Regions from separate parts of the Aeromonas molluscorum genome, predicted to be linked through region 2. Evidence: predicted binding sites of a transcription regulator. Region 2 holds the regulator's gene; each other region holds the start of a gene.
The links. Region 2 encodes MetJ, which represses methionine synthesis genes. Its sites were predicted from a motif close to AGANNTCTAGANNTCT; they were not measured.
Positions count from the first base shown of each region.

Region 1: a site for MetJ is predicted at 2,960-2,975, ahead of metN (methionine ABC transporter ATP-binding protein MetN). Genes of this name have one in related genera too.
Region 3: a site for MetJ is predicted at 7,131-7,146, ahead of metA (homoserine O-acetyltransferase MetA). Genes of this name have one in related genera too.

Region 1 is NZ_JBPQCY010000001.1:1,502,151-1,512,670, reverse strand. Features, by position in the region: gene rfaH (transcription/translation regulatory transformer protein RfaH) at 1-219, opposite strand, end outside; gene metQ (methionine ABC transporter substrate-binding lipoprotein MetQ) at 320-1,120, opposite strand; gene ACSMDR_RS07335 (methionine ABC transporter permease) at 1,148-1,801, opposite strand; gene metN (methionine ABC transporter ATP-binding protein MetN) at 1,782-2,825, opposite strand; gene ACSMDR_RS07325 (tetratricopeptide repeat protein) at 3,077-4,321, opposite strand; gene ACSMDR_RS07320 (energy transducer TonB) at 4,333-4,968, opposite strand; gene ACSMDR_RS07315 (ExbD/TolR family protein) at 4,984-5,391, opposite strand; gene ACSMDR_RS07310 (MotA/TolQ/ExbB proton channel family protein) at 5,456-5,983, opposite strand; gene ACSMDR_RS07305 (MotA/TolQ/ExbB proton channel family protein) at 5,994-7,367, opposite strand; gene ACSMDR_RS07300 (DUF3450 domain-containing protein) at 7,364-8,128, opposite strand; gene ACSMDR_RS07295 (TonB-dependent receptor plug domain-containing protein) at 8,234-10,520, opposite strand, start outside.
Region 2 is NZ_JBPQCY010000002.1:358,605-369,124, reverse strand. Features, by position in the region: gene ACSMDR_RS12325 (bifunctional aspartate kinase/homoserine dehydrogenase II) at 1-1,351, opposite strand, end outside; gene metB (cystathionine gamma-synthase) at 1,408-2,571, opposite strand; gene metJ (met regulon transcriptional regulator MetJ) at 2,744-3,067, shown strand; gene ACSMDR_RS12310 (DUF417 family protein) at 3,190-3,612, opposite strand; gene ACSMDR_RS12305 (carboxymuconolactone decarboxylase family protein) at 3,645-4,184, opposite strand; gene ACSMDR_RS12300 (cupin domain-containing protein) at 4,298-5,137, shown strand; gene cysQ (3'(2'),5'-bisphosphate nucleotidase CysQ) at 5,223-6,041, opposite strand; gene nudE (ADP compounds hydrolase NudE) at 6,076-6,660, opposite strand; gene yrfG (GMP/IMP nucleotidase) at 6,768-7,436, shown strand; gene ACSMDR_RS12280 (LysE family translocator) at 7,478-8,089, opposite strand; gene ACSMDR_RS12275 (oxidoreductase) at 8,099-9,205, opposite strand; gene ACSMDR_RS12270 (LysR family transcriptional regulator) at 9,322-10,227, shown strand; gene tyrS (tyrosine--tRNA ligase) at 10,222-10,520, opposite strand, start outside.
Region 3 is NZ_JBPQCY010000001.1:2,107,595-2,118,114, forward strand. Features, by position in the region: gene rimK (30S ribosomal protein S6--L-glutamate ligase) at 1-701, opposite strand, end outside; gene metH (methionine synthase) at 917-4,588, opposite strand; gene ACSMDR_RS10420 (cation:proton antiporter) at 4,790-6,064, shown strand; gene metA (homoserine O-acetyltransferase MetA) at 6,157-7,104, opposite strand; gene ACSMDR_RS10430 (cyclic di-GMP phosphodiesterase) at 7,247-8,488, shown strand; gene ACSMDR_RS10435 (molybdopterin-binding protein) at 8,604-9,758, shown strand; gene ACSMDR_RS10440 (ABC transporter permease) at 9,800-10,520, opposite strand, start outside.

The DNA of each region.
Region 1 (10,520 bases), on a different contig from region 2:
CCGGGTCGATTTGAGGGTGACGGGGGTCACCTCCTCGAGGTCCACGTAGATGAACAGGTAGTTCGGGAACATGGGCTCGCGCACCGGTACGCGTTTGCCACGGCGCAGCTTTTCGACTTCCACCATGGGGTAATAGGATTCAATACCTTGAGCTGCCAAATGGACTCGGGCGCGCGCCTCTTCCTTGGGTTTGCAATAGGCCAGATACCATAGTTTCATGTTTCTTATTTCTTATCGTCATCGTGCCCGAGGCTATGATAGCGGCAGAGATAAAAAAGGCCACGTTGACGTGGCCTTTTTTGCTGGTGTGGCGGGTGGCTTACCAGCCCTTGACCAGTCCACCGTTGAACAGCGCCATGCCTTTTTGGTAGACCTCATCGGTCTGGAACGCTTGGACGAACTGTTTGACCTTCTCGTCATCCTTGTTGTCTTCACGGGCGACGATCAGGTTGACGTAGGGGGACTCTTTATCTTCAACAAACAGACCATTCTGGGTCGGGGTCAGCCCAATCTGACCGGCGAAGGTGTTGTTGATGATGGAGAGAGAGACATCTTCCAGGGAGCGCGGCAGCTGAGCGGCTTCCAGCTCAACAATCTTGAAGTTGCGCGGATTGGCCGTGATGTCCAGCACTGTCGCTTCCAGACCCGCGCCCTCTTTCAGGGTCAGCAGACCCTGTTTTTCCAGCAGGATCAGGGAGCGACCCAGGTTGGTCGGATCGTTCGGGACGGCAATCTGGTCGCCATCTTTCAGTTCGCTCAGCGCTTTGATCTTTTTGGAGTAACCGGCAATCGGGTAGACGAAGGTGTTGCCTACCGGCACCAGCTTGAAGCCACGATCACGGATCTGGGCATCCAGGTACGGCTTGTGCTGGAAGGCGTTGATGTCGATGCTGCCATCGTTCAGGGCCACGTTGGGGGTGACATAGTCGGAGAAGGTCACCACTTCGACGTTCAGGCCGTATTTCTCCTTGGCGATCTTGGCTGCGGTCTCGATAAGTTCAGTCTCGGGACCGGCAATGGCGCCTATCTTCAGGGTCTTGCTCTCTTCTTTCTGGCCGCAAGCGGTCAGAACCAGACCAGCCAGCAAGGCCGCCGCGATGGATTTAATACCTAATTTCATAAAAACCTCCTGTTTAGAAATCGATGCTCAGCGATGATCGCATTGCTTGACCAGACGCTCACCCGCGCTCTGGATGAGTTGAACCAGTACCACCAGAATGGCCACTGTTACCAGCATGACGGTCGGGTCGAAACGCTGATAGCCGTAACGTATGCCCACGTCTCCCAGGCCACCGCCCCCGATGGCACCGGCCATGGCGGAGTAGTTCACCAGTGTGACGAGGGTAATGATGACGCTGTTGAGGATGCCGGGCAGGGCTTCTGGCAGCAACACCTTGATGATGATCTGCAATGGCTTGGCCCCCATGGCCTTGGCCGCCTCGAGCAAGCCATCCGGCACTTCCATCAGGGCCCCTTCCACCAGACGGGCGATGAAGGGGATTGCACCTATGGTCAGCGGCACTATGGCGGCTATGGTGCCGATACTGGTGCCGACGATGAGCCGGGTCAGCGGTATGATGGCGACCAGCAGTATGATGAAGGGCACTGAGCGGCCTATGTTGACCACGATGCCAAGCAAGCGGTTCAGCAGCGGGTTAGCCAGGATCTGACCCGGCTTGGTCACATAGAGGGCGACGCCCAAGGGCAGGCCGAGCAGGCAACCGAACAGGGCGGAGGCTGACACCATGATCAGGGTGTCGCCCAGGGCCGTGATGAGCAGATTAATCATGGCGTCGGACATAACCCATTACCTCCAGCTGTATGTGGTTGTCGATGAAGAATTGTTGGGTGGCCGCACACTGGGCCTCGTCCCCAAACACCTCTGCCAGCAGGAAGCCGAACTTGACCCCTCCCGCGTATTCGATGTCCGCCGCCAGTATGCTGACGTCTATGTTGAAGCGGCGACTCGCCTCGGAGATGAGCGGGCTGTCGACGCTGGCTCCGGTGAAGCCGAGCTTGAGCAGCGGGTAGCTGTTGGGCTCCCGGGTCGGAGTCATCCTGTCCTGATACTCCTGGGGCACATCCAGGTGGATGGTGGAGTGGATGAAGTCACGGGCCAGCTGGGTTTTGGCATTGCTGAAGAACCAGGCGACCTCGCCCTGCTCTATCAGGCTGCCGTCGCTGATGATGGCGACCTCATCACAGATGCCTTTCACCACGTCCATTTCGTGGGTGATGAGCAATATGGTCAGTCCCAGCTTGACGTTGATCTCCTTGAGCAGGGTCAGGATAGAGCGAGTGGTCTGGGGATCCAGGGCCGAGGTGGCTTCATCGCACAGCAATACCTTGGGAGCCGGAGCCAGAGCGCGGGCAATGGCAACCCGCTGCTTCTGGCCGCCGGAGAGCTCGGACGGATAAGCATGGGCGCGGGCCTCAAGGCCAACCAGCGCTAGCAGCTCATCGACCCGTCCCTTGATGCGGGCCTTGTCCCAACCAGCCAGCTCCAGGGGGAAGGCCACGTTGGCGAAGACGCTGCGCGAGGAGAGCAGGTTGAAGTGCTGGAAAATCATGCCAATCTGGCGGCGTGCCAAGGTCAACTCGGCGTCGCTGAGGGCGGTCAGATCCTGGTCATCGACCACCACCTTACCGTTTGTGGGGCGTTCGAGCAGGTTGACGCAGCGAATGAGGGTGCTCTTGCCGGCACCGGAGGCACCTATCACACCGAAAATCTTGCCCTGGGGTACATGCAGGCTCACGTCACGCAGGGCGTGTACGGCATCACTGCCTTTCCCGTAGACTTTGTTGAGGGCATTCAACTTGATCATGGATTCTTCCGTGCCAAAGCCTTAAAGCACAGGGCGCTACAGGCGGGTAAATTGGGCAGAGGTTACACTGGGTTTGCTCTGTCATCATGGTTGATGATGCTAAGATGTCTGGATGGCTATGTCAATGTGTGTTTCTACGTCTAGACGTCTAAAATATGGATATCAATAGTCGGATATTCCCTATAAAAAAACCGCTCCGAAGAGCGGTTCAGGTCACCTGGATCAGGTGAGAGGGGCAATGCCCTCCGGGGCTATTGGGTCTGGCTGTTATTGGCCTCCTGGCTCTGCTCCTTGAGGAAGCTGATCCAGGGGGTGGCCCGGCCGCTGACCTGGCCATTCTGGGCGGCCTGGGTAAACGCGGTGAGTGCCTCCTTGGGGCGGTTTTGCTCGAAATAGGCAACCCCGGTCAGGAACTTGAGGTCAGCCCGCTGCTCGCCGCTGGCATTGCCCGCCGGCTTGCCCGTCAAGGCGACCAGATCCTGATAGCGCTTGCTCTGGATCATCATGCGCGCCATCTTGAGCTGCAGCTCGGCATTGGGCGCCTGGCGGTAGGCCGTCATCAGGGTATCGATGGCCGGGTTGAGCTCCTTGGCCTGATGCCAGTAGTTGGCCAGGGTCTTGAGGTTGGCCACGCTGCCATCTATCTGACCCGCCTTCATGGCCTTCTCCAGTACGCGGGCTCCGCGATGGGGGATGCCGGCGAAGGCGAGGTAGTTGGCCAGTCGCAGCAATTCGGGCTGCTCGGTCAACATGCCAAGTCGGTAGGCACTCTCAAGGGCCGCCAGCGCCTTGGCGTCATTACCCGCCTGCATGTACATGGCCGAGAGCTGGGTCCAGTACTTCTTTTTCTCCGGGAACATGCCGACCAGGGTGGTCAGTACCTCGGTGGCCGGCTTGTACTGTTTCAGCTCGTAGTGCGCCCCCATCTTGAGCAGATACCAGGACTCTGGCGCCTTGCCGGCGGAGAGTTTTATTGCCTGATCCACTGCCGGAATGGCTTCCCGATACTGCTTGAGCTGGACATGGGCGTTGGCCAGGGTGATGTAGGCATGAGGTGTTGGCTTGTCATCCTTGCCAAGGTTGGCAAACCACGCCTTCATGGTCGTCACAGACCCGTTGAAATTGCCATCGGCCATATAAAGCTGGGCCAGGTTGTAGCGCACCTGCTGGGCCACGGGTTGGGGAAGACCGCCGGTCGCAATGGCATCGGCGAAGTACTTGGTCGCCTTGCCGTATTGATCCTGCTGCGCCGCCACAAAACCCAGGGTTTGCAGTATCACCCCCTTGTCATAGACCTTCTCGCCAGCCCCCGACAGGGCTTCTTGCAGCTTGGCATTGGCCTCGCCATATTTCTTGGCGGCAATCAGCTCCTGGGCCTTGTTGACCGCGCGGTAGGCACGGTCAGACAGTGAGGGTTGCTCGGCAGCCCAACTGGCGGTGCTCATCAACACGGCCAGGGCGACCGGGGCCAATATCCCCTTGTGTAACTTGTTCATCGCCACCTTCCTTAGTTGACCGCGAATTCGATCTCTTGCTGCATGCGACTCGCCTGCGGCTTGCCATCGACCATGGCCGGTTTGAATGTCCACTTGGCCACCGTCTTGCGCGCCTCTTTGCCGAGGTCATAGCTACGGGGCTGCTCCTTGACGACCCGCACATTGCTGACGGTGCCGCGCTCGGTGACGGTAAACTCCAGCAACACCTTGCCAGATGCCAAGCCCGCCAGAGCGGCCTTGCGCGGCATCATGGGCTCGAAGGTCGCCAGTGGTATAGCGCCGTTGTTGCCGCCCATGCCACCGCCGCCCCCCCCAGTGCTGTAGGCGCCAAGGGCATTGCCCCCCGCGATGTTGACCGGCAAGTCCAGCTTGGGCATGTCCATGGCCATGGTCTGCATCTGCGGCTTGTCCGGGCTTGACACCTCCATCTCGGGAGGCGGTGGCGGTCGCTTGGGTGGCGGCGGTTTGGGCAGTTCTCTCTGCTTCTCTTGCAGCGTCTCCTGGGGCTTGAGGCGGACAAAGTCGACCATGCTGACGTCGTCTTGTTCCAACAGCTCCCGGCGATCCTGGTTAACCAGCTTGTCCATTCCCCAGAACAGGCCGAATACCACCAGAAAAGCGGCTGCGAAGGATATCAGGTATCTCATTGGTGACCCCTGGCATCAGCCTTCTTTGTTGGCCGCGATGGAGATGTTCTGCACCCCGGCCATGCGGATCTGATCCATGACTTCCACCACGATACCGGACTTGGATTCGGTATCGGCCTGGATCACCACGGCGCCCTCCGGGTTCTCGGCACGCAGTCGCTCGATGTTGGCACGCACGGCGCCCACCTCGATCTGACGCTTGTCGACCCAGACCTGACCGTTCTCACGTACGGCCACCATGATGTTGCCTTTCTTGACCGTTTCGGCGGTATTGGCGCTGGGGCGATTGATCTCGACCCCGGCCTCCTTGACGAACGAGGTGGTGACGATGAAGAAGATCAGCATGATGAACACTATGTCCAGCATGGGGGTCATATCGATCGCCGCCTCGTCTGCGCTGCTCGCGCTGTGACGCTTTCTCATAGCAAAAACTCCTTGCTTGTCGCGGGTGGCAAAGTCGGGCTTTGCCACCGAATCATTCCCTGACTCAACCGTGCTTCAGGCTGTCTTCCAGCTTGTCGACCGCGAGCTTGGCTTTATGCTCGAGGCGGCTGGCGAAGAACAGACCCGAGAGGGAGGCCACCATGCCAGCCATGGTTGGAATGGTGGCCTTGGAGATACCGGAGGCCATGGCCCGTGGCGATCCCGTGCCCGTGATGGCGAGGGTGTCAAACACCTGTACCATGCCAACCACAGTGCCAAGCAGGCCCATCAGCGGGCAGAGGGCGATCAGCACCTTGATGACTGGCATCCCTTTGTCCACCGCCAGGGCCACCCTGGACACCAGCTCACGCCGGATCTGCCTGGCAGACCAGGATCTATGGTCACTGCGGGCCAGCCAGCTCTGCTGGGTTCCCCTGGCTTGCTGCGGATAGACGGTCAGAAAATAGATCCAGCGCTCGAGCAACAAGGCCCACATCAACAGGGTGAGGAAGAAGATGGCGACCAGCACATCTCCCCCCATGCCCAGAAAGCGCCGGATGGATTCCACTTCCTCAATCAACCAGAACCACATGGAAGACTCCTTAGGCTGCGGCTTTGGCGGCGTGCAGACTTTCCTGATAACGGGCCACGAAACCCGCGCTCTGCTCTTCCAGCACCTGGATCAGGCGACGGCTCTGGGTCTGTACCACCGTGTAGAGGAACAGCATGGGCACCGCGACCACCAGGCCTTGCATGGTGGTGACCAGGGCCTCCGAGATGCCGCCGGCCATCAGCTTGGGATCGCCGGTACCAAACAGGGTGATGGCCTGGAAGGTCGCAATCATGCCGACTACCGTACCCAGCAGACCCAGCAGGGGGGCGACCGAGGCGATCAGCTTGATGATGCCCACGCCCTTCTCCAGGGTCGGCACATTGCGCAATATCACCTCGTCGAGCTTGGACTCCAGATCCTCGATGTTGTCGCCCTTGTGACCTTGATAGGCGGTCAGCATTTCACCCAGCGGGTTGCCCTTGATGATGGCGTCCGACTTCATCTGCTTGCGCATGGCGCCGCCGATGAGGGAGAGACGGGCACCGCAGAACAGAGCGATCAGCAAACCAACGGCGCCCAGCGCCAGGATGACGTAACCGACCACGCCGCCCTGATCGATACGCTCGGCCAGGGTAGGGGATTGCACCAGCAGCGAGAGGATGACGCCGCGAGAGGGATCCACGTAGATGGGTTCAAGCCCGGCCCCCCCTTTCTCGAAGTCGGCGATGAGGGAGGTCATCTTGCTGTCCGGTTGACGGGAGAGCTCCTCGAACTTGCCGGTTTCGGGGACGAAGTTCAGGTACTTGCCATCGGCAACCGTGTTGAACTCGCCAATCTGGGTGACAGTTTTATCGGCCTGGCTACCCTCGCCATAGACGACGGTGGCCGGGATCTGACTCACTTTTCCTGCATCGACCATGCGACTGAGGATGGTGGTCCAGAAGGCTTCCAGCTCCTGGCTTGAGGGCAGCTCCTTGCTATCAGCCAGTTTGGCCAGCAGCGGGGCCTGATCCGGATGCTCGACCCGCATCGGCGAGGCATTGAAGATGCCCTTGAACTCACCGGCGAACTGACGCACCACGCCGAACATCTCCCCCATGTTGCCGGAGCGCTGGCGCAGGGTCTCGGTCAGCTCGGTGAGTTGCTTGTCGTTGGCATCGAAGCTGGCCTTGAGCTGATCGCCTTTGGCTGTTTCGGCAGCCAGGTCGGCCTTGGCCTTGGCCAGCAGGTTGGCCTGCTCGTTCTTGTCGGCCAGGAAGCGGGCCTCCCGCTCTTTGTTGAGCTGGGATTCGGTCAGGCTGTCGGCCTTGATTTGGCTGAGCAGGGCATTGAGATCCACCGGCTTCTCGGCGGCGGTGACCGGCAGGGTGAACAGGGCGGCACCCGCTATCAGCGAGGCGATCGTGAGTCTGAGTCCTTTCATGATGCTTTCTCCGCAGTTTGAACCGGCAGCTTGATCAGGGCAGGGGGGGCCTGCTTCTTGGCGATGCGAAGGCCTTGTTCAACTGCACTGCGATGCTCCTGGGGCAGCGCTTCCCACTGGCGGGTCTGTTTGTTCCATACCCCTGTCTCCATGCCGTCCGGGGATTGGTAGAGCAGGGCGATGCGGCCGACGCGCAGGAATTCATAGGTCTTCTGGGCGCCATCTTTTTCCAGACTGGCCTTGTAGGCTTCGATGGTGCGACTGAAGCCCTCTTCGATCTGGTAGGCCTCGAGGATCTTGCGGTATTTTTCCGAGATGGTGACATCGGCCCTGTCCATCAGGTGGGTCAGGGCGGCGACCCTGTCTTCACGCTCCACTTTCTGGAACGGCAAATCCAGGCTCACGAACTGGTCGAGGGCGTCAATCATCTTGAGCATCAGCGGCACCACTTCGGTGCTGGTCTGATCAATCTGGGCTATCTGGCGCTGCATCGAGGCCAGCTCGCTGCTCTGGGAGTCGACCATCTTGCCGACCTGTTCGTTATAGACGTGCAGGCTGTCGAGCTGACGCAGGCTCGCCTTGTACTGGGCCAGGGCTGATTCTGCGGTTTCGGCGTAGCTATCTATCTTTTGCTGAGACACTTTCGAGGCATTGTCGGTGGCTGCCTGAGTGTCCACGGCTTGTCCTGCGGTGGCAGCACTCAGGTTGAAGCTGGTCAACAGAGCGGCCGATATCAGGCTGCCCAGAAGCGCTTTCTTCATTGCAATAGTCCTTGTTTTCATAGGATTACCCTATCTCCGTTACTTCCTTGGGACCTTGGGTAAAGCCGGCCCGAAGGCCGGCTCACTGTGATGTCAGCAAAAGGATTAGAACTTCTGGGTGTAGTCGAGGTAGTAGATGCGACCGTCGATGCTGTAGATGTCTTCGTCATAGGTGAAGCCATCGCTCTCGAGAGACGGAATACGGTTGAACATGTTCTTCACACCGGCCTGCAGCTTGCCATCCCAGGGGGTATCGACCCCGACGTTCAGATTCCAGGTGGTGTTGGAGGCGATGTGGCCCGTCTCTTCACCGCTGTCGGCGAGATAATCCTGGCTCTGGGAGTCGATGTAGTTCGCGCTCAGGTAGGTATCCATGTTCCACCACTGCGGCACGTTCACGCCTATCCCCGAGTTGAAGCGCAGCTGCGGCTTGCCGTTCTGGCCTATCTTGTCAATCTCTGGGCCACCGGCGTAGAGACCTTCCTTGTACTCCAGGATGTAGGTGCTGCCGAAGTCATAGCGGATGGTGGCGAAGTTCAGGTCGTAGCGATAATCCGCCTTGAAGTCCAGACCGCTGGTGTTGAGATCTCCCAGGTTGACCATGGGTGCGGTGACCGAGCGGATCTTGCCATCACTGCGACGCTCGACCAGGCTGGAACCGCCGTTGTTGAGCTCGTCATAGATGATGGACTGGGTGGAGTTGAGCTGGATGACGTCCTCAATCTTGATGATGTAGTAGTCCAGGGAGAAGTTCAGATCGTCGACTGGGCTGTAGCTGGCACCGAAGTTCAAGGTGTTGGCCGTCTCTTCCTTCAGCTCCTCGTTGGAGGTACGGACCGTGGTGTACTGCTGGTTCGGGCAGTCTGCCGCAGAGATGCCGTTGTTCTGGCAGTAGACGTAATCCTTGGCCCAGTCCGCCGAGTCAGCATTCGCCGCATAGAGATCCTGCAGGCTGGGGGCGCGGAAGGACTGCGACCAGGAGGTGCGGAACATCAGGTTGTCCAGGGGCTGATAGCGCACGCTGGCCTTGGGCGAGAAGGCGCTACCAAAGTCGCTGTACTTGTCATAACGACCAGCGATGCTCAGCTCGACCTCGTCCAGTACCGGGATCAGAGTCTCCAGATAGACGGCGGTGACGTTGCGATCGCCGCCCGAGGAGTTGCCGGAAGAGCCTATGATGTTGCCCGCTTCGGACTGGGCATCATATTTGTCGGCGTAGACCCAGTCGTTGTACTCGGCCCCCGCGTACCAGCTGACCGGACCGGCAGGCAGCTCGCCCATGTCCCACTGCACACCGGCATACCACTGGTAGAAGTCCATGGTGGCGCGGCGGCTGGTGTCGGCCGCCATGGAGGCGGTGGTGCCGGCATCAAACTCGCCGTTGACGAACTTGCCATCGGCCACGGCCTGCTGGGCGGCGGGGGCCAGCACGTAACCGGTACCGTTCTCCTTGTTGTCGGTTTTGGAGTACATGTAACCGGCGTTCCAGATCAGATCGCCGACGGCTTCGGTGGGCAGGGTGCCCTCGAACGCCAGGTTGAGGCTGCCGGTGGTATCTGTGACCAGATTGTCACGGGTGCCGACGTTGTTGAAGCGGTAGTAGACGTAGGCGGCCTCGCCCAGGCTCTGGGTGGCGCTGGCATCCAGGCCGTTCTGGTTGTAGAAGTTGGCATTTTTCGGGTTGGCCGCATCCACGGTAAAGGCGCCAGCTGCCGGGGCGAAGCGCCCGAAGCTCTCAACCCGGGAGGCGACTATCTGCGGCACGAAATCGACGCTGTCGTTGATATGGTAACGGCCGTTGAGGTAGAGGGTATCCCGGCTGCGCGAAGCCGTCTTGGCGGCGACCTGACCGTAGTCATAGTTGCAGCCGCCATCGAAATTGGTGAAGGGCTCTTTACAGGTGCCGTTGGCATCCGTGGCGCCTGCCAGGGGGCCATATGTCCACTGGGCATCGCCATTGCCATCGACACCGGTGATGCCTTCGACGTTACGGCCATATGCGCTCGGTGACTCCTTGCCCTGCTTGACCAGATAGTCGCGATCCCGGGAGTAGATGATGTCTTTTTGGTCGTGCTCATAGACGGCCATCAGGGAGCCTTTCTCCCCCGAGATACCGGCCATCACGGAGCCGCTCTTCTCGTCACCGCCGTCTTCAGACGGGCTACCGAGGCGCCCCTGGAACTGCAGGCCCTCGTAGTCCTGCTTCAAGATGACGTTGATTACGCCGCCGATGGCATCGGAGCCATAGATGGCGGAGCCGCCGTCCAGGTTGACTTCGACCCGCTCAACGGCCGCCATGGGAATGGTGTTGAGGTTGATGGCGGTGCCACCCATGGTGGGGGAACCCGCGACCCGCTTGCCGTTAAGCAATACCAGCGTTCGCTCTGAACCC
Region 2 (10,520 bases):
AGGGCTCGAGCACCACCTGACGCAGCACAGCTACCAGGCTCAATCCATCCTTGGCGACCTGCACGAACTCCTGGGGCTGATCCGCCAGCAACTGATAGAAGCGGTGGCACTGCTCGGCGTTGTCGGTCACCCCCGCTCCCACCAGGGCCACCAGGCTGTAACCCTCTTTCTGGATAAGACCGGTGAAGCCACCCTGCAGCTGGAAATCGCGCAGCAGATCATAGGCGCCGACCGCCACCTCCAGGGTATAGGCAAGGCGCAACACCCGCCTGTCCGGCTGGCGTTGCAGGGTGAGCGGGCTGAGTCGATATCGTGCCAGGTGGGCCTCTATGGTCTTGACCGCCTGCTCAAAGTCGCCCTGGGGCAACACCTTGAGTTCGATCAGGGCAATCTGATCCACCGAGTTGACGATGCGGGCGCCATTGCTGCGCGGGGCGCGGCGCAAGATGTGGGTACAACCCTCGTCGGGGTTGTAGCTGCATCTCAGGGTGAGACGCTGGCGGCTGTCCGCCACCGGCTGCAGGGTGCGCGAGTGCAGCACAGAGGATCCCAGGCGAGCCAGTTCGTTGGCTTCGGCCAGACTGAGCCGCTCCAGCAGGCGCGCCTCCTTGACCCGGCGCGGATCCGCGCTGTAAACCCCGGCCACATCGCTCCAGATGGTGGTGGAGTCGCCATCCGCCAGCAGGGCCAAGAGGCTGGCACTGTAATCTGAACCATTGCGACCGAGCAGCAGGGAGCGCCCCTCCATGTCGGCGGCGATGAAACCTGTCACCACGACACGACCGCTATGCTCGGCAAGGCGCGCCTTGAGCAGCTCGCTGGAGAGCGCCTCGTCCACCTTGACCAGGGCACCGTCCTCGGCACGCAGGAAGCTGCGGGCATCCAGCCAGATGGCGGGCTCGCCCCGGCTGGTAAGCAGCGCGGCCAGGAGCCGTGCCGACCAGACCTCCCCAAAGGCGAGCAGGCCATTGCGCTCGAAGCGATCGAACTGGCCCTCCAGGATCTGGCCCAGACTGCCGAGGTCACCGTTGAGCTGGGTGGTCAGGCTCTGGTGCAAGTCGCCTTCCAGCAAGCCATCGATCAAGCCCTGCTGATAGGCACGCAGGGCGTTGAGCGCCTCACCGGCCGCCTCGTCCCCCGCCTCGGCCAGCTCAACCAGCTGGATCAGGCGGTTGGTGGTCTTGCCCGCAGCCGACACCACGATCAGCTCGCTGCCATTGCCCTGCTGCTCGACGATGGCCGCGACCCTGCGGTAACAGACGGGATCGGCCAGGCTGCTGCCGCCAAACTTGTGTACTTGCCGATGTTGTACGCTGACCGTCACCTCGGCCTCCTTGACCTCTGCATTCATCTTGATCTCATCCCCAACGGTCAATTCGCTCCCTGATCTTTCTTGATAATGCTGGCTCATGACGCCACCTGACCGGCAATGGCCAGGGCCTGGGCCAAGTCGGCGACCAGATCCTCGCCATGCTCTATGCCGACCGAGATCCGCAAAAGCTGGGGACTGATCCCCGCCGCCTGCTGGGCCTCGTCGCTCATGGCCCTGTGGGTCATGCTGGCCGGATGGGCCACCAGACTCTCTACCCCACCGAGGGACTCGGCCACCGAGAAGTAGTTGAGGGCGCCGAGGAAGGCACGCAGACCCGCCTCGTCGCAGTCGAGCTCGAAGCTCAGCATGGCACCGAAACCGGACTGCTGGCGACGGGCTATCTCATGGCCAGGATGAGTCGGCAAGCTGGGGTGGTAGATGGTCTTCACCAGAGGCTGAGTCTGCAAGAAGGCCAGTATGCTCTGGGTGTTCTCCTGATGGGTGCGCAGACGGGGCCCCAGGGTGCGCAGACCCCGCAGGGTCAAATAGGAATCGAAGGCGCCACTGGTCAACCCCAGACAGTTGGCCCACCACAGCAGACTGTCGGCCAGCGCCTGCTCCTTGGCGATGGCTACGCCCCCTACGACGTCCGAGTGGCCATTGATGTATTTGGTGGTGGAGTGCACCACCAGATCTGCGCCAAGCGCCAGGGGTTGCTGCAACAGCGGAGAGAGGAAGGTGTTGTCTACCGCCACCAGGGCGCCCACGGCGTGGGAAGCCTCGCAGATGGCCGTCACGTCCACGACCCGCAGCAACGGGTTGGAGGGCGTCTCCACCCAGACCAGCTTGGGCCCCTCGGCCAGGGCGGCGGCCAACGCCCGCTCATCGCCCTGATCGACGAACTTGACCCGATAGTTACCCTTGGCGGCCAGAAATTCGAACAGGCGCCAGGTGCCGCCATAACAGTCATGGGGGGCAATCAACAGATCCCCCACCTGCAACAGAGCCTGGGTTATCAGATGGATGGCCCCCATGCCGGTGCCGGTCACCACGGCGCCCGCCCCCCCTTCCAGGGCGGCCAGCGCGTCCGCCAGATTGCCACGGGTCGGGTTGCCGGAACGGGCATAATCATATTGACGGGGTACGCCGAAGTCGGCAAAGGTGTAATTGCTGGAGAGATAGATGGGCGGCACTACGGCACCATGCTGGGTATCTGTCTCTATGCCGGTGCGTACCGTCAAGGTTGCCTTGTGGGTCATCTCTCTCTCCTCATCCTTGTGCGAGTCCATCCTCGCCATTGCACAAGACATTACGCCACCCAAATAAAGCCGTCAACACTTCTAGACGTCTGAATGGCTTTGCTGTTGGATTGCCATTGATTTCCTTAAGGGTTAAAATCCGCGCTCAAGGCCAAATGAGAACAGGTGAATCATGGGTACAGAGTGGAACGGCGACTACGTCAGCCCTTATGCGGAACACGGTAAGAAGAGTGAACAGGTCAAGAAGATTACCGTCTCGATCCCGCTCAAGGTGTTGAAGGTGTTGACCGATGAGCGCACCCGTCGCCAGGTGAACAACCTGCGCCATGCGACAAACAGCGAACTGCTCTGCGAGGCCTTTCTCCATGCGTTCACCGGCCAGCCACTGCCCGGCGACGACGATTTGCGCAAGGATCACCCGGACAGCGTCCCGGCTGAGGCCCGCGCTATCATGGAAGCCCTTGGCAAAGAGATTGAAGATTACGACGCCGAGTGAGTCATCACTCAGGGGCAGTAAAAAACGCGGCTTTAATCAGCCGCGTTTTTTATTGCCTCTGTGCCGATAGCAGACAAAAAAGCGCCCCATCCTGGAGCGCAAACAGTAGGTGAAACATCAAGTCAGGCCGCGCGGCTGCGGCTCATGGCGGTCAGGGACACCCCGAGAAACACCACATCCTTGAACAGGAAAAAATTGATCACGGGGACACCATCCACCCACTTCCAGACCCCGGGCAGGGTGAACAGGAAGCTCAGGGTCACCAGAAAGATAAGGCTGGCGGCGGCGCCCGCATAGAGACCAAGCGGGGGATAACGCAGGGAGAGCACCAGGCCAAGCGCCACCAGCAATTCCGCAATACCGATCAGGTTGGAGACTCCTTGCACCGACCAGATGCCATAGAGCCAGCTCATCAAAGGGTGGCTGGCCACCATGGGACGGATTGCCTGCGCCTCGGTCGGGGTGAACTTGAACACGCCGATCCAGATCAGGGTCGCCACCACACCAAACAGCGCAACCAGATAACCCGCATCCGCCCGGGTCAGCGGGGCGACGCGCGTCAACAAAGCGGCCCGGTTCATGGCCTCACCGCCACGGCGGGGAAGTCTATCTCTGTGCCCGCCACATGATTGCTGTAGTTGGTGAGGGTGTTGAGGGCGACCTGACCCAGCACTTCAATGAGCAGCTCATCATCGACCCCGGCGACTCTGGCCTCTTGCAGCTGGGTATCATCGATGACACCGCGCTGGCGCACCACTAGGATTGCCACGGTGATCAACGCCTGATCCAGCGGATTTTCAGCCTCACCCAGCCGCGCATCGCGGATCTGCTCCGGGGAGAAACCGGCCTTCTTGGCACCCAGCACATGGGCACTCAGGCAATATTGACAGGCATTGACCTGACCTATGGCCAAGGCCAGCAACTCCCGCTGACGGGCATCGAGCCGCCCTTGGCCCAGGGCCTCGGCGAAGGCCAGATAGGCTTTGAACACCGCAGGGGAGTGCGCCAGCGTGGAGAACAGATTGGGCACCATGCCGAGTTTGCCCTTGATGGCAGTGAGCGTGTCGGCGGTGGCTGGCTTGGCCTCGGCGAGGGTCAGGGGATTGATACGTACCATGAAAATGTTCCTCTCGTGTTAATGAACTAGCTGGTCAACGAGAGTGAGTATTTCAAAAAGCATGATACGATTTATTACCAATAGTCCAAAAAAGATCACTCATCGTCTCAATCATGGATTCCTTGTCGGCACTGCTTCATCAATATGCCCCCCGGGCGCAGATCTTCTACGCAGGCAGCCTGTGTGGCCGGGCCGACTATGAGGGCTCGGACGCTGGCGGTCATCTCCACCTGCTGCGGGAGGGCACGCTCAGACTACGCAGTGATGGGGAGGTGCCGCTCATCCTCGTCGAGCCAAGCGTGATCTTGTTTCCCGGGAGCAGCAGCCACCGAATGCAGAGTCGGCTAGACTGCGATCTGGTCTGCGCCAACGTCCGCTTCGGGCGCACCAATGCCAATCCTCTGGTGGCAGCGCTGCCCCGTCGGCTCGTCATTCCTCTGGCCAGCGCCCCCGGCCTGGCTCCGGTGCTGGAACTGCTATTTCAGGAGGCGAGCCAGCCCGGCTATGGCCAGAGCCAGGCCCTGGATCGGCTGTTGGATCTGCTGCTCATTCTGGTACTGCGCCATGTACTCGATGCCGGACTCTATCGCGGAGGTGTCTTGGCGGGACTGGCCGATGTCCGGCTGGGCAAGGCGATCATTGCCATGCAGCAACAACCTGAGCACCCCTGGACGCTGCAAGGGCTGGCTGCGCTGGTGGGCATGTCCCGCGCCCGTTTCGCCGCCCACTTCCATCAGGTAATAGGCAAGACGCCACTGGTTTATCTGACCGAGTGGCGGCTGGCCCTGGCCCAGCAGCGCCTGCTGACGGGGGAGCCCCTCAAGCTGGTTGCCCCCGGGGTAGGTTATGGCAGTACCGCCGCCCTGACCCGAGCCTTCGCCAAGCAGTGCGGATTGACCCCCAGTCAATGGTTGCACCAGCAGAAAACCGCCGCAGAACCGCCCCTTGATTGATGGCAGGCGAACTCCTCCGCGCTGACGATCTCAATAAAAACGGCGACCTGAGGGTCGCCGTTGTTCATGCCGATGCAAGGTGCAGTTAGTCGCGGTGTAGCACTATCTGGGTCCAAGCCAGACGAGGATCCCCCATCACGATAAAGTCGGGATTGCCAAGGGACTCGGTCTCGTTATAGCTCAGCGGCTGCAGTGCCAGACTGAGAATACGCCCCCCAGCCGCCTCGACGATGCATTGAGCCGCTGCGGTGTCCCACTCGCCGGTAGGGCCGAGTCGCACATAACAGTCGGCCGCCCCCTCGGCCACCAGGCAGGATTTGAGGGAACTGGAACCCAGCGGCACCAGATCATAGTGGATGGCGGGGTTGAGACGACGAGTCAGACTCACCTGTTGCTGACGGCGGCTGATGGCGATCACCAGGGAACTGGGGAGATCATGTTCATGATGCTGGGCGCGAATGGGCTTGCTCTCGCCATTTGCCTCCTTGAAGGCACCATGACCACGCACCGCCCAGTAGAGCAAATCCGCCTCGGGGGCATAGATGACGCCGAGCACGGGCACATTATCCCGCACCATGGCTATCAAGGTGGCGAAGTCACCACTGCCGGCGATAAATTCCCCCGTGCCATCCAGAGGATCCACCAGCCAATACTGCCGCCAGTTGGATCGCTGGCTGAAGGGGACATCCGCCGCCTCCTCGGTCAACACGGGGATATGGGGGGTGAGTGCCGCAAGTGCCTGCTTGAGGTAGGCATCCGCGGCGAGATCGGCACTGGTGACCGGGGTCGCATCCTCCTTCAGCTCGCGCTCAAACTGACCGCCTTGATAGATGTCGTGAAGGATACGCCCCGCTTCGCGGGCTATCTCCTTGACCCCGGGAACCCAGCTCAGTAGTTCCTGCATCTTGTCATCCTCTGTGTCACTCGCCGCTCTGGCGTTATTTTTCCTGCTCTGCCAACCACTTGATGGTCAACAGCAGGGCGCTGATGCTACGTGATTCGGTGAAGTCCTCCCGCTCGAGCAGTGCGTCGATGCGATTGAGGGGCCAAGGGATCACCTCCAGGGGCTCAGGCTCGTCACCGACCCGCTGCTCGGGGAAGAGATCCCGGGCCAGCAAGATGTCCATCTTGCTGGCGAAATAGCCGGGTGCCAGGGAGACCTGCTTGAGGGGGATCAGGCTGTTGGCACCAAAGCCCGCCTCCTCCATCAACTCGCGATTCCCCGCGGTCAGGGCATCCTCACCGGGATCGATCAGACCCTTGGGGAAGCCCAGCTCATAACTGTGGGTGCCAGCGGCATATTCGCGGATCAGCAGCAGGGTGTCTGCATCGAGCATGGGCACCACCATGACGGCGCCCCGGTTGCCGCCCCGCATCCGCTCAAAAACTCGCTCCTCGCCGTTGGAAAACTTGAGGTGCAGGGATTCCACCTTGAACAGATGGCTTTCGGCCACGATTTCAGCCTTGATGATGTCGGGTTTGCGCTTGTTGGGATCCATAGCCGGGCCACTGGCGAGAGTCATGACTCAAGAGTAAACGAGTCGCAAGACGAACACCACGGGCCAAGGCCGGGAAAGCGACGCTAAAAATCCGTTATAATGCCGCCCCCTTTTCAGCAGTGAGACAACCCATGCCGACCCAGCTACCCTGGCACCAGATAGATACAGTCCTGCTCGACATGGATGGCACCCTGATCGATCTCCATTTTGACAGTCATCTCTGGCAACAGCTGGTGCCCGAGCGTTACGCCGAGCGGCTCGAACTGTCGCTGGCCGAGGCCAAGGCGCGGATCGATACCTGCTATCACGCCGTCAGCGGCACCCTCGACTGGTACTGTGTGGACTACTGGAGCCAGACCCTGGGGCTGGACATTCGCGCCCTCAAGCAGGAGATCCTGGAGAAGATCCAGTGGCGGCCCAACGCCATCCCCTTCCTGACCGAGTTGCGGGCGGCGGGCAAGCAGCTGGTGCTGTTTACCAATGCCCACCCCGCCAGCCTCTCGGTCAAGGAGGCCCGGCTCGGCCTCGCCAGTCATCTGGATCTGATGGTGAGCACCCACGAACTGGGCTGGTCGAAGGAGAGCCAGCACTGCTGGCAGGCGCTGGCCGAACGGTTGGCATTCGATCCCGCTCGTACCCTGTTTGTCGATGACAGCGAACGTATCTTGCAGGCCGCCGCCGACTTTGGCATCGGCTATCAGCTCGCCATCCAGACCCCGGACAGCCAGCAACGGCCACAGCAGATCATCCGCTTCCCGGCCATACATGACTACGCCGAGCTGCTGCCGCTGAGTCGTTGAGCCGCCCACGACAACGCCCTCTCACGGAGGGCGTTGTCGCATCAGGTCAGCAGCCAGTAGAGGGCGATCCCCATCATTAGCAGAGAGGATATCCGCCCCAGCAGATCCCCCTGCCCCTGGGTCTGCAGCAGCCGATCCGCTCTCTGCCCACCGTAGGCGTAGAGCAGCAGGTTGACGCATTCGATCAGGATAATGAGGGTGACGAACAGCAGGGTCTGCAACCCGGCGGAGAGGGCCGGGCTGATGAAGGGCGGCAGCAGGGTCATCATGAAGAGCCAGGATTTGGGATTGGATATGGCCACGGTAAAACCCCGCAGCAGCAGACTCAGGCGCCCGTTATCCACCTGACGGGTCGCCGCCTTCTGCCCGCCGCCGCGCCAGCCAGTGATCCCCATCCACAGCAGGTAGAGAGCCCCCAGATACTTGAAACCCTGTAGCAGCGCCGGTTGCTCGGCCAGCCCCCGGGTGTAGCCGAGCAGGGCGGTGAGGGCAATCAACCCCACCCCGGCCAGCTCGCCACCGATCACCCAGAGGGTGCGGCGCACTCCCAGGCTGGCGCCGAAGCTCATGGCCAGCATCATGCACAGTCCGGGTGAGACGGAGATGAGAAAGAAAGTGGGGATGAACATCAGCAACAGGGTCCATTCGCTCATGATGCCCCCTTATGCTGCATCATGCGGGGCCAGTACACCCATGCCAGCAAGGTAGCCGAGCGCGCTCGCCGTGAAACCGACCTCCTCGAGCCGTGTCGCCGTAAACGGGGCCTGGAGCAGAGGCAAGCCGCGGCTCACCTTGGTCATCCAGTCCGGGTTACCGAGGGCCGCCGTGCCTACCGCCACCAGGTCGGCGCCGCCGGCCAAAGCCAGCTGGGCTGAGGCGGCATCGCGAATACTGCCTGCCACCATGAGCGGCACTCGTCCCGCCAGCCCGGCCTGCACCGCCCCCAGCAGCGATCCTCCGTCCGGATCCCCATCCACCGCCTTGAAGCTGTCTCCCATGGAGAAGTGCAGGTAGTCGATCTCCTCGTCTGCCAGCAGGTGCGCCACCGCCAGCTGATGGGGCAACTCGATACCCTGAATATGGGCATAGCTCTCGGGGGAGAGACGCACCCCGACCAGGAAGGTACGCGGCAGGCGGGCGCGAATGCCCCTGATAATCTCGATCAGGATCCGCGCCCGGTTGGGCAGAGTGCCTCCCCAGCGATCGGTGCGTTGGTTGTGCAGCGGATTGAGGAAATTGCAGAGCAGAAAGTTGTGGGCCGCGTGCAACTCGACCCCGTGCAGGCCAGCCGCATAGGCCCGCTCGGCGGCGTGCACGAAGGCCTCGACAACGGCCAGGATCCCCTCCTCGCTCAGCCCCTTGACCCCGAGGGGGTAGCGCCCGCCCGGCGCCAGCTCGCACGGGCCGACCGGCGCCCCCTCGTTGAGCTCGGGCAGGGCGCGCACTCCGCCGTGGTGCAGTTGCACCACAGCCAGCGTCCCCGCCTGCGTGACGCGGGTGGCAAGGGTGGTGAAGGCCTGCTGCTGAGCGTCGGTCATCAGGGCCGGTTGTCCGGCCCAGCAACGTCCGCCGGGTTGCACCTGGGTGGCGGCGGCGATGAGCAGGCCGAAGCCGCCGCGGGCGCAGCGCACCAGCCAGTCGAGCTCGGCCTGGCCGGGATCTCCACCGGCGCCACTCATGTTGTGGGTCAGGGGGGCCAGCACGGCGCGGTTCTTGAGCCACAGGCCGGCCCGTTCGAAGTGGAAGCTGTCGTTCAGCGCCTTGTTCATTGCCTTCTCCTAGGATCGCAATCGGATGGCTGCCACTATATCCCACTACCATTGGGATATAATCCAGTTCAAAAGAAAGACATTCATTCCCAACAAGACACAATAAGTGAGCCCCCATGAGCAACCACAAGCTCGACACCCTCTACTTGATGCGCCTGCTGATCGCCATCGTCCGCTGTGGCTCTTTCGCCGCCGCCGCCGCCCACCTTGGTATCACCCCAAGCAAGGCCTCCAAGGATCTTCGCCACCTCGAGCAGCACCTCGGTAGCGAACTGCTGAGCCGCACCACACGCCGGGTGCAACTGACCGACGCAGGCGAGCTCGCCTACCGCCAGGCCGACCAGATGATCGCCCTGCACGAACAGTTGCTCGATGGCCTGCAACGCCGCCGCTCGGCCCTGTGCGGCGAGCTGCGCATCACGGCGCCGGATCTCTGGGGCGAGGTGGTGCTGACCCCGGTGCTACTGCGCTTTCGGGCCAGCCATCCGGAGGTGCGCCTCATCGCCGACTTCAGCAATCACCCCGCCGACCTGCTGCGCGACAACCTGCACGTGGCCTTTCGCAGCACCGAGCTGAACGCCGAACCCTACCTGGCGCGCCCTATCGGTCCGGACGAGCTGGTGCTGTGCGCAAGTGCCGCCTACCTGGACACCCACCCGCCCCTGGCCACCCCTCAGGATCTGCACCAGCACAGCCTCATCACCCGCAGCCAGGAGTACAGCCGCCACGAGCGCTGGACCCTGCTGGATCAGGGGCGCGAGATCCCCCTCGAGGTGGCGGGTGAGCTGGCCTTCAGCAGCAAGAGGGCGATCCACGAGGCGATGCGCCAGGGCCTGGGGATCGCCCGTCTTCCCCGCTACTTGCTGGCAGGCGAGCTGGCCGATGGGACGGTGCGCGAGGTACTGCCCGCCTACCGCCCCAAGGGGTCCCACTTCTACGCCCTCTACACCCAGCGCCGGGCCGAGTCTGCCCTGGTCGGCCACTTCCTCGACTACGTCATCGGCGAGCTGACCGCCTCATGAGCAGATCACCAGCTGGTACTCCTTCTTGCCCCGGCGCAGCAGCAGGTAGCGGCCAAACAGCCGCTCGCCTGCGCTCAGCCGCCCATCTCGTTTGAGCACGCCATTGAGGCTGATGGCCCCCGCCGCCAGCAGCTCGCGGGCGATGCGCCTGGAATTCGCCAGACCGCACTCCACCAGCAGGGTCACCAGATCCTGCTCGCCGCTGACGGCGCTGCTCGGCATGCCATCTTGCGCCAGCTGGGCGAGATCGCTCTCGCCGAGGCGAGCCACGTCGCCGCGAAACAGCAGCTCAC
Region 3 (10,520 bases), on a different contig from region 2:
ACCGCTGTCGCCCGCTCTTCCGGGGTGATCTTGATCGCCTCGGCCGTACCGCCCCGATGCAGGTTGGAGCGAAACTCCCCCGGCTGGGCCTGGCGGCGCATGGCGGCGACCACCTTGCCGTTGACCACCAGGCAGCGAATATCGGCGCCATCGGCTTCGCGGATGAACTCCTGCACCAGGATGTTGTTGTTGGTCTGGATGAAGGCCTCGATCACGCTCTCGGCGGCCTTCTGGGTCTCGCAGAGCACCACGCCTATCCCCTGGGTTCCCTCCAGCAGCTTCACCACCAGGGGGGCGCCCCCCACCATCTTGATGAGATCCGGCACATCATGGGTGCTGTGGGCATAACCTGTCACCGGCAGACCGATACCATGACGTGACAGCAGCTGCATGGCGCGCAATTTATCACGGGAGCGGGAGATGGCTACCGAACTGTTGAGGGCCATGGTGCTCATCATCTCGAACTGGCGCAGTACGGCGGTGCCGTAAAAGGTGATGCTGGCGCCAATGCGCGGGATCACCGCATCATAATTTCCGAGCTCGCCCCCTTCATAATGGATGGAGGGATTATGGGAGGCGATATTCATGTAGCAGCGCAGGGTGTCGAGCACCTCGACCTCATGACCACGGGCACGAGCCACCTCGACCAGGCGGCGAGTGGAGTAGTTTCTGGGCTCACGGGATAAAATTGCAATCTTCATGAAAGTTCCGCTAGGAGGCAGTGCCTGGGCAGGATAGGGCGGGAGAGTATAAGGTGCCACAGCGCCATGACAACGCCAATCGTTTATCCTGACAACAAGACAATCCACACAAAAAGTGCAAAATGTCGGATGCTGTCATCCAGATGTAAAACGGCGGCGCCATAGTGGAACCGCCGTTTTCATGGGGCTGATGGTCAGCCTGGCTGACGCGCGTCTCAACCCAGGTTAGGCCCCAGCCAACGTTCGGCCTCACTCAGGCTCATGCCCTTGCGCATGGCGTAATCTTCGACCTGATCTTGCTGGATCTGCGCCACCGCGAAGTACTTGGCTTGCGGATGGGAGAAGTACCAGCCCGATACCGCGGCGCCAGGCCACATGGCGTAGGACTCGGTCAGCTGCATGCCGATGGCGTTTTCCACATCCAGCAGTTCCCAGATGCTGCCCTTCTCGGTGTGCTCCGGGCAGGCCGGATAGCCAGGGGCAGGTCGTATACCCTGATAGTTCTCCCGGATCAGCTCCTCGTTGCTGAGCGCCTCCTCGGGGGCATAGCCCCAATGCACCTTGCGCACCTGCTCGTGCAGGTATTCGGCAAAGGCTTCGGCCAGACGGTCACATACCGCCTGCACCAGGATGGCATTGAAGTCATCATGCTGCGCCTTGTAGGCTTGAGCTATGGTCTCTTCACCTATGCCGCCGGTCACCGCGAAGGCCCCGATCCAGTCAGGCTTGCCGCTCTCCTTGGGCGCCACATAGTCCGCCAGGCAGTAGTTGGGAAAGCCCTGCTTCTCGCTCTGCTGACGCAGGTGGTGCAGCACTTTGCGCACCTCGCTGCGCGACTCGTCGCTATAGACTTCGATGCTGTCGCCGACCCGATTGGCGGGGAAGAGCCCGATGATGCCGGCGCAACGCACGCTGCCATCGCGCTCCAGCAGATCCAGCATGGCGTTGGCCTCGACGAACAGCTTGGTCGCCTCCTCGCCGATCACCTCATCTTCCAGGATGCGCGGATACTTGCCCGCCAGCTCCCAGCTCAGGAAGAACGGCGTCCAGTCGATGTAGGGACGCAGCACCGAGATGGCGACATTCTCGAACTTTTGTACCCCGGGTTCGCGGGGGGCGGGGGGCTGATAGTTCACCCAGTCCAACTGCTGGCGGTTGGCCCGGGCGTGGGCCAGGCTGACCGGCTTGGATCTCGGCTGCTTGCGGGCATGTTGCTCCCGGGCAATCTCGTACTCCTTGTCGATGCGGGCAACGAAAGCGGGTTTGAGCTCGGGGTTGAGCAGGCTCTGGGCCACGCCGACTGCCCGGGAGGCGTTCGATACATAGACCACGGGCTCGGAGTAGTTCTGCTCAATCTTGACTGCGGTGTGCGCCTTGGAGGTGGTGGCGCCGCCGATGAGCAGCGGTAGCTTGAAGCCCTGACGTTCCATCTCCTTGGCCACGTGTACCATCTCGTCCAGGGAGGGAGTGATAAGACCCGAGAGACCGATGATGTCGGCGTTCACCTCACGGGCCGTTTTCAGGATCTTCTCGCAGGAGACCATGACCCCCAGATCGACGATCTCGTAGTTGTTGCACTGCAGCACCACGCCGACGATGTTCTTGCCGATGTCGTGCACATCCCCCTTGACGGTGGCCATCACGATTTTGCCGTTGCTCGATCCCCCCGATTTCTCCGCCTCTATATAGGGTTGCAGGTAGGCGACCGCCCGCTTCATCACCCGCGCCGACTTGACCACCTGGGGCAGGAACATCTTGCCGGCACCGAACAGGTCGCCGACCACGTTCATCCCATCCATCAGCGGCCCTTCGATCACGTGCAGCGGCTTCTCGGCCCCGGCCCGCGCCTCTTCGGTGTCCTCTTCGATAAAGTCGGTGATGCCCTTGACCAGAGCGTGCTCCAGCCGCTTGCCCACCGGCCAGCTGCGCCACTCCTGATCCCGGGGATCCTCGGCTTGCGCACCATTGCCGCGATAACGCTCGGCAATGGCCAGCAACTCCTCGGTGGCGTTGTCATTGAGGTTGAGCACCACGGCGATGACTTTCTCTTTCAGCTCCGCCGGAATATCTTCATAGATGGCGAGCTGACCGGCGTTGACGATCCCCATATCCATGCCGTTCTGGATGGCGTGGTAGAGGAAGACCGCATGGATCGCCTCGCGCACCGGTTCGTTGCCCCGAAACGAGAAGGAGACGTTGGAAACGCCGCCGGAGATCATGGCATGGGGCAAATTATCCTTGATGTCCTTCACCGCCTCGATGAAGTCCACCGCGTAGTTGTTGTGCTCGTCGATACCGGTAGCGATCGCGAAGATGTTGGGATCGAAGATGATGTCTTCCGGCGGGAAGCCGACCTTGTCCACCAGGACGCGGTAGGCGCGCTGGCAGATCTCGAACTTGCGGGCCCGGGTATCGGCCTGACCCTGCTCATCGAAGGCCATGACGATGACGGCGGCACCATAGCGACGCAGCAGCTTCGCTTGCTCGATGAATTTCTCCTCCCCCTCCTTCATGGAGATGGAGTTGACCACCGGCTTGCCCTGCACGCACTTGAGGCCCGCCTCCAGCACCTCCCACTTGGAGGAGTCGATCATCACCGGCACCCGGGCGATGTCCGGCTCACCGGCGATGAGGTTAAGGAAGCGCACCATGGCCGCCTCGGCGTCCAGCATCCCCTCGTCCATGTTGATGTCGATGATCTGGGCACCGCTCATGACCTGCTGCTTGGCCACATCGAGGGCCTCATCGTAGAGCCCCTCCTTGATGAGTCGCTTGAACTTGGCGGAGCCGGTGACGTTGGTGCGCTCCCCCACGTTCACGAACATGGACTCCGCGGTGATGATGAGGGGCTCCAGACCCGACAGACGGCAGGCGACCGGCAGCGTGGGCAAGGCCCGCGGCTTGAGGCCAGCCACGGCGTCCGCCATGGCGCGGATATGGGTCGGGGTGGTACCGCAGCAGCCGCCGACCAGGTTGAGGAAACCACTCTGGGCCCACTCGCGGATGTGGGCCGCCATCTCATCGGCATCGAGATCGTACTCGCCAAAGGCGTTGGGCAGACCGGCGTTGGGGTGGGCGCTGACATGGCTCTCGCTGATGCGAGACAGCTCGGCCACGTATTCGCGCAGCTCATCGGGGCCCAGCGCGCAGTTGAGGCCGAATGACAAGGGTTTGACGTGACGCAGGGAGTGATAGAAGGCTTCGGTCGTCTGACCCGAGAGGGTACGGCCCGAGGCATCCGTGATGGTGCCGGAGATCATCACCGGCAGGGCATAGCCCAGCGCCTCGAACACCCCTTCCACCGCGAAGGCGGCAGCCTTGGCATTGAGGGTATCGAAGATGGTCTCAATCAGAATGATGTCGGCACCCCCCTCGATCAGGGCGTGGGTCGATTCGGTATAGGCGGCCACCAGCTGGTCGTAGGTGACATTGCGTTTGCCCGGGTCGTTGACGTCCGGGGAGATCGAGGCGGTGCGGTTGGTGGGGCCCAGCACGCCAGCCACGAAACGCGGCTTGGTGGGGTCCTTGGCCGTCCACTCATCGGCAACGGCGCGGGCGAGCCGGGCTGCCTCGAGGTTGATCTCCGCCGAGAGGGCTTCCATCTCGTAGTCGGCCATGGCGATGGGGGTGGCGTTGAAGGTGTTGGTCTCGAGGATGTCGGCCCCGGCGGCGCAATATTGATCATGGATCTCGCGAATGATCCCGGGCTGGCTCAGCACCAGCAGGTCGTTGTTGCCCTTGATGTCGGTATGCCAGTTCGCAAAACGCTCACCCCGGTAATCCGCTTCACCCAGCTTGTAGCCCTGGATCATGGTACCCATGGCACCATCTATGATCAGGATCCTTTGCGCCAGGCAAGCCTGTAGACTCTTGTTATTTATCGACACCGCTCTTCCCTCTTACATCCATGCAACTGCGTGGCTTCATCCTAACAGCAAAGAAAAAAAATGGAAATCTAGCCGTCTATCTGTCTAAAACTTTCGTCTCGATACCCAAAAGTAGGTAGTGAGTAAACTATCACCACAGAGTACCCTATGCGCGTCCTGTATGGACTCGTGCTTGCTGTAACTCCAACGAGAAAAATAAATATGAGCGTTTACTACACTCTCTGCTTCTTGGCAGCATTGGCGATTCTCATCGCCTTCGCCAACCAATATGTCCTCAAAATCCAGACCACCATTGCCATCACGGCGGGCTCCATGCTGATCTCTTTGTTGATGGTCATGTTCGGCAAGCTGGGTTGGTTCAACTTGCAACCCCTGGCCGTCTCCACCATGGAGAGCATCAACTTCCAGGACTTCCTGCTCAAGGGGATCCTGGGCTTCCTGCTGTTTGCAGGCGGGATAGGGATCAATCTGCCAGCCCTGCGAGATCAGAAGTGGGAGATCACCATTCTCGCCCTCTTCTCAACCCTGTTGTCGACCTTCCTCATCGGCTACGGCTTCTGGGGCATCTCGGCCCTGCTGGGTTGGGATATCCCCTTTATCTACTGCATGTTGTTCGGGGCCCTCATCTCCCCCACCGACCCTATCGCCGTGCTGGCCATCGTCAAGAAGCTCAAGGCGCCACCCCAGATCGCCATCCAGATCGAGGGGGAATCCCTGTTCAACGACGGTGTGGGTCTGGTGATTTTCGTCACCGTCTTTGCCGTCGCCTTCGGCGGCAGTGAGCCTACCTTCTCGGGTGTGGCCTCTGTCTTCATGCATGAAGCCCTCGGCGGCATACTGTTCGGTCTGCTGCTCGGCCTGCTGGCCCACGTCATGATCAGCGCCACCGATGATGGTTCCCTCGAACTGTTGCTGACCCTGTGCATCCCGACCGCCGGTTTTGCCCTGGCCAACATCATGGGTGTCTCCGGCGCCCTGGCCATGGTGGTGACCGGTATCATGATCGGCAACTGGACTCGTCATACCGGCTTCTCCGAACAGAGCAAGCACTATCTGGATCACTTCTGGGAGTTGATGGATCAGTTCCTCAATGCCTTGCTGTTCCTGCTGATCGGTCTGGCGATAGTGCTGCTCGATCTTGGCTGGGAGTTCTGGCTGTTGCCCATCATCGCCATTCCACTCTGCCTGGCGGCGCGCTTCATCAGCGTCTCCCTGCCCTATGTGGCGTTTCGCAAGTTCCGCAGCTACAACACCTTCTCCATCCGCATTCTGACCTGGGGCGGCCTGCGTGGCGGCCTGGCGATGGCGATGGCGCTGGCATTGCCAACCGACACCATGATGCTCCCCTCCGGCGTGGACTTGCGCGAGGTGATATTGATCATGACCTATGCGGTAGTCATGTTCTCCATCGTGGTGCAGGGGATGACCATCACCCCCATGATAGAGAAAGCCAAGCGGGCCAACGGCGATTACTAGGCTGGCTGACCCAGGCTCAGCATAGGCTCTAAGCCCACAAAAAAGCCGCCCATCCGGGCGGCTTTTTTCATGGGGCAGGCGGCAGATCACACTCAGTCGCGGGGTTTTTCGTAGGTGAACACCTTGCCGATGTCCTCCAGGCGATAACTGGTGAGCTGGTAGACGTAGTAGTTGAGCCAGTTGGCAAACAGCAGGTGCCCATGACTACGCCAGCTGGCCCGTGGCGACTTGGCCGGATCGTTGTGGGGGTAGTAGTTGACTGGCACCATGGGCTCTAGCCCCGCCTCGAGATCCCGCTTGTACTCCCCGTCCAGGGTCAGCACATCGTATTCGGGGTGACCGGTGACGAACACCTGACGGCAATCCTTGGTGGCGGCGAGATAGACGCCAGCCTCCTCGGACTCGGCAAAGATCTGCAAGTCGGTATGGGCACGGATGAGATCGCCATCGAAGGCGGCATAGCGGGAGTGGGGCGCCACGAAGTCGTCGTCAAAGCCACGCAGCAACGGTTCGTTCTCATCGAGCCGGTGGTGGCGATAGATGCCGGAGAGCTTCTCGCCGTGGGTCTGCTTGTCCATGCCATAGAGCGCCTTGAGCGCCGCCTGCACGGCCCAGCACAGGAAGAGGGTGGAGGTGACATGCTCATGGGACCACTCGATGATCTCGACTACCTTGTCCCAGTAGATAACCTCTTCGAACTCCACTCGCCCCAGAGGGGCCCCGGTGATGATCATGCCGTCGTAGTTGTTGCCGCGCACCTGCTCAAAATCGTGATAGAAGTTTTCCAGATGCGCCTGGGGGGTATTTCTGGACTCCCTGTCATCGATGCGCAGCAGGTCCACGTCAACCTGCAAGGGCGAGTTGGAGAGCATCCGCATCAGCTGGATCTCTGTCTCTATCTTCTTGGGCATCAGATTGAGGATAAGCACCCGCAGCGGGCGTATGTTCTGAGTGACGGCCCGGGATTCCGTCATGACGAAGATATTCTCCTGCCCCAATACTTCGGCGGCGGGCAACTGATCCGGGATCTTGATGGGCATGCTGACTCCCTGTACTGCATCGGTAAAAATGTCTGGACATCTAGAAGCCTATAATAAAGCTCCCGAGCTGTCATCAGATACCTTTGTGTTCGCCCCTGCCTTTGACTAGCATACGGCTCAAGCGCCCCTCATTCCGAACACCATGACAGGTATCACCATTTCAGTAGACCGGCTGCAAGTCGGCAACTATGTCTCCCTGCCTTTGGGCTGGCGCGAGCACCCTTTCCTGTTTTCCAGTTTCAAGATCAAGAGCGACGAAGAGATAGCACTTATCCGCCGACTCGGCTTGAAACAGGTCACCCTGATCCCCGACAAGAGCGACAGCCCACCCAAACCGCTGGATGCCCTGCGGCCCACCCTGGATCAACCGCTGGAGACGGGCCGCCAGCAGGCGCTGATGCAGCAGGAGAAGGAAGATCGCATCGCCCAGTTGCAGCAGTATCGCCGCGACCTGCAGCAGTGCGAGAAGCAGTTCCAGCACTCCTTGAGCCAGGTGCGCAGCCTGATGGGCAAGGTGCAGGCCCGCCCCCTCAATGCCATCGGCGAAGCCAAGGAATTGATCGATGCCATCACCCGGCAGCTGCTGGCCGCGGATGAGCTGGTGCTGCACTTGATGGCCGATGGCGAGGAGGGGGATCAGCTCTATTATCACTCCCTCAACGTCAGCGTACTGAGCATGATGCTGGCCAAGGAGTGCGCAATGGGGGCCGAGCAGATCAGCCAGATCGGCATGGGCGCCCTGTTCCATGATGTCGGCAAACTGAAGATCCCGAGCCCGATCCTGCGCAAGCGCACCGCCCTCACCAAGCCGGAGCAAAACCTGCTGGCCCAGCATCCCCGCTATGGTCTTGATCTGATCAACCTGGCGAGCGCCTTCCCCGCCGAAGCCAAGGGCATAGTGCTGCACCATCACGAATATCTGGATGGCAGCGGGCCCGAGGGGCTCAAGGCCGGCCAGCTCGATCCCCCGACCCAGCTGGTGTCGCTCATCAACGAGTACGACAACCTCTGCCATCGTCAGGCCAAGGTGCCCTACTCGGCCCTCTCCAGCCTCTACAAGCAGCGCAAGGGCCAGTTCAACCCGGACAACCTGGCCCAGCTGATCCGCCTGCTCGGTATCTACCCTCCGGGCAGCGTGGTCCAGCTCTCCAGCGGCCAGGTCGGGCTGGTGATGTCCATCAATAGCGCCCGACTGCTCTGCCCCAGCGTGCTGGTCTACGACCCTCGAATACCGCGTCAGGAGGCGGCCATCATCGACCTGGAGCAAGCGGGGCTCACCATCGCCAAGGTGATCCATCCCAAGCGCCTGCCTCCCGCCGTGTTTGAATACCTGAACCCCCGAACCCGCATCAGCTACTACTTCGAACACAAGCCGAAGTCGTAGCCGCGAGGAGAACCCCATGGACAAGGTGCAGCAGGGAACACAAGATAGCCCAGGCTCATGCCGCAGCCATGGCTCGGCCCAAGGCAGGTCCGGGGAACCTCATCAGGAGTTTGTCATGCACATAGAGATAATCAGCACCGGGGACGAGATAGTGACCGGCCTGGTGGTGGACACCAATGCCGCCTGGCTCAGCGCCCTGTTGCTGGAACAGGGTTGGCAGGTACGCCGTCGCCACACGGTGGGCGACAACATGGCCGATCTGGTAAGCCTGCTGCGCGAATCCGCCGCTCGCGCCGAACTGGTGCTGGTCTGTGGCGGCTTAGGGCCAACCGCCGACGATCTCACCGCCCAGGCGGCGGCCGAGGCCTTTGGCGCACCGCTGACGCTGTACCCTGACTGGCTCGATGTCATCAAGGCCCGCTATGCCAGCCGAGGTCGCCCCATGCCAGCCAGCAACGAAAAACAGGCCTGGTTGCCCGGGGGCTGCGAGATCCTCGATAACCCGGTCGGCACCGCCTGTGGCTTCCTGGTTACCCATGGTCAGAGCCGACTCGTCTTCACCCCGGGGGTGCCTTTCGAATTCAAGCAGATGGTGCGCGAGCAGATACTGCCACGGCTACGCGGTGCGGGAAGTGCGCGGGACACCGAGCTGCGCCGCTTCTACAGCTTTGGCATCTCGGAGTCGGCCTTGAGCGACAAGCTCGATGCCGCCCCTTGGCCCGAGGGGATAGAACTGGGCTATCGCTCCGCCATGCCGCTCATCGAGCTCAAGCTGATCGGCCACGGCGCCTGCCCGCAGGACATGGACACCGCCGAAGCCCGCCTGCTCGACGCGATAGCCCCCTGGCTGGTCGGCCGAGGGGATGAGGCCCCCTGGTTGCAGATACTGGCACGGCTGGCCGAGGATCAACCCTTGCAGTTGCAAGAAGGAGCGAGTCAGGGCGCCCTGCTGGCCCTGTGCCGTGACCGGGCCGGGGTGAGCGCCGGCTATCGGCAGGATCTGCCAGACGATCTTGCCCGGCTCCAGGGCCCTGCCCAGGGACTGGCCCTCACCATAGGCCGTGCGGGGGCCGAGGGGGTGCCCATGCTGCTGTCGCGCGATGGCCGCCACTGGGGCCAGACCCTCAGGCTCAGTCACCCGGATCCAGAGAGCGGCCAGCGCATCCTCGCCTTCGCCGCCCTCGACATGTTGCGCCGCCAGCAGGCTGGCCTGCCCGTCATCGCCGATTACCCTACGCTGCCCCGCAGCGCCCAGCGCCTGCCCGAGTGATGTCACAGGCCCCGGCAATCCGGGGTTCTCTTTCATGCCCCTCAATCCAGGCTCTTCTTGAAACGATGGGCCGCTAACAGCAGCACGGCAACGGCAAAAAAACCGAGCCAGAGCGCGTCCTGCCAGAGAGATGCCAGATCGCCACCCCGCAATACTATGCCGCGAATGATGCGCATGAAGTGGGTGGCAGGCAGCAGCTCGGCGACCCACTGGGCCGGCACCGGCATCCCCTCGTAGGGGAACATGAAGCCCGACAGCAGGATGGAGGGCAGCAGGATGAACACCGTCATCTGCATCGCCTGCAGCTGGGTCTGGGCCAGGGTCGAGATGAGCAGCCCCAGTGTCAGGCTGGCGGCGATGAACAGCAGCGTCGCCAGCAAGACCTGGCTCAGGGCCCCGTTGATCGGCACGGCGAAGATGAGGTGGCCCAGCCCGAGTATGATGGCGACCTGGACAAGCCCCACCCCTATGTAGGGCAAGATCTTGCCAAGCATCAGCTCCAGCGCCGTCACCGGCGTGGTGATGAGCAGCTCCAGGTTGCCGCGCTCCCGCTCGCGCACTATGGCGGCCGAGGTGAACATGATCATGGTCATGGTGAGAATGACCCCTAGCAGGCCCGGCACTATGTTGATGGCCGAGCGACGCGAGGGATTGAAGTAGAGCACAGTCTCCAGGCTGACCGGGGGCTGCGTCAGCTTGGGATCCAGTTCGGTGAGCGGCATGCTGCGCAGACCCAGCAGGGCACTGGCGATCAGGGTATCC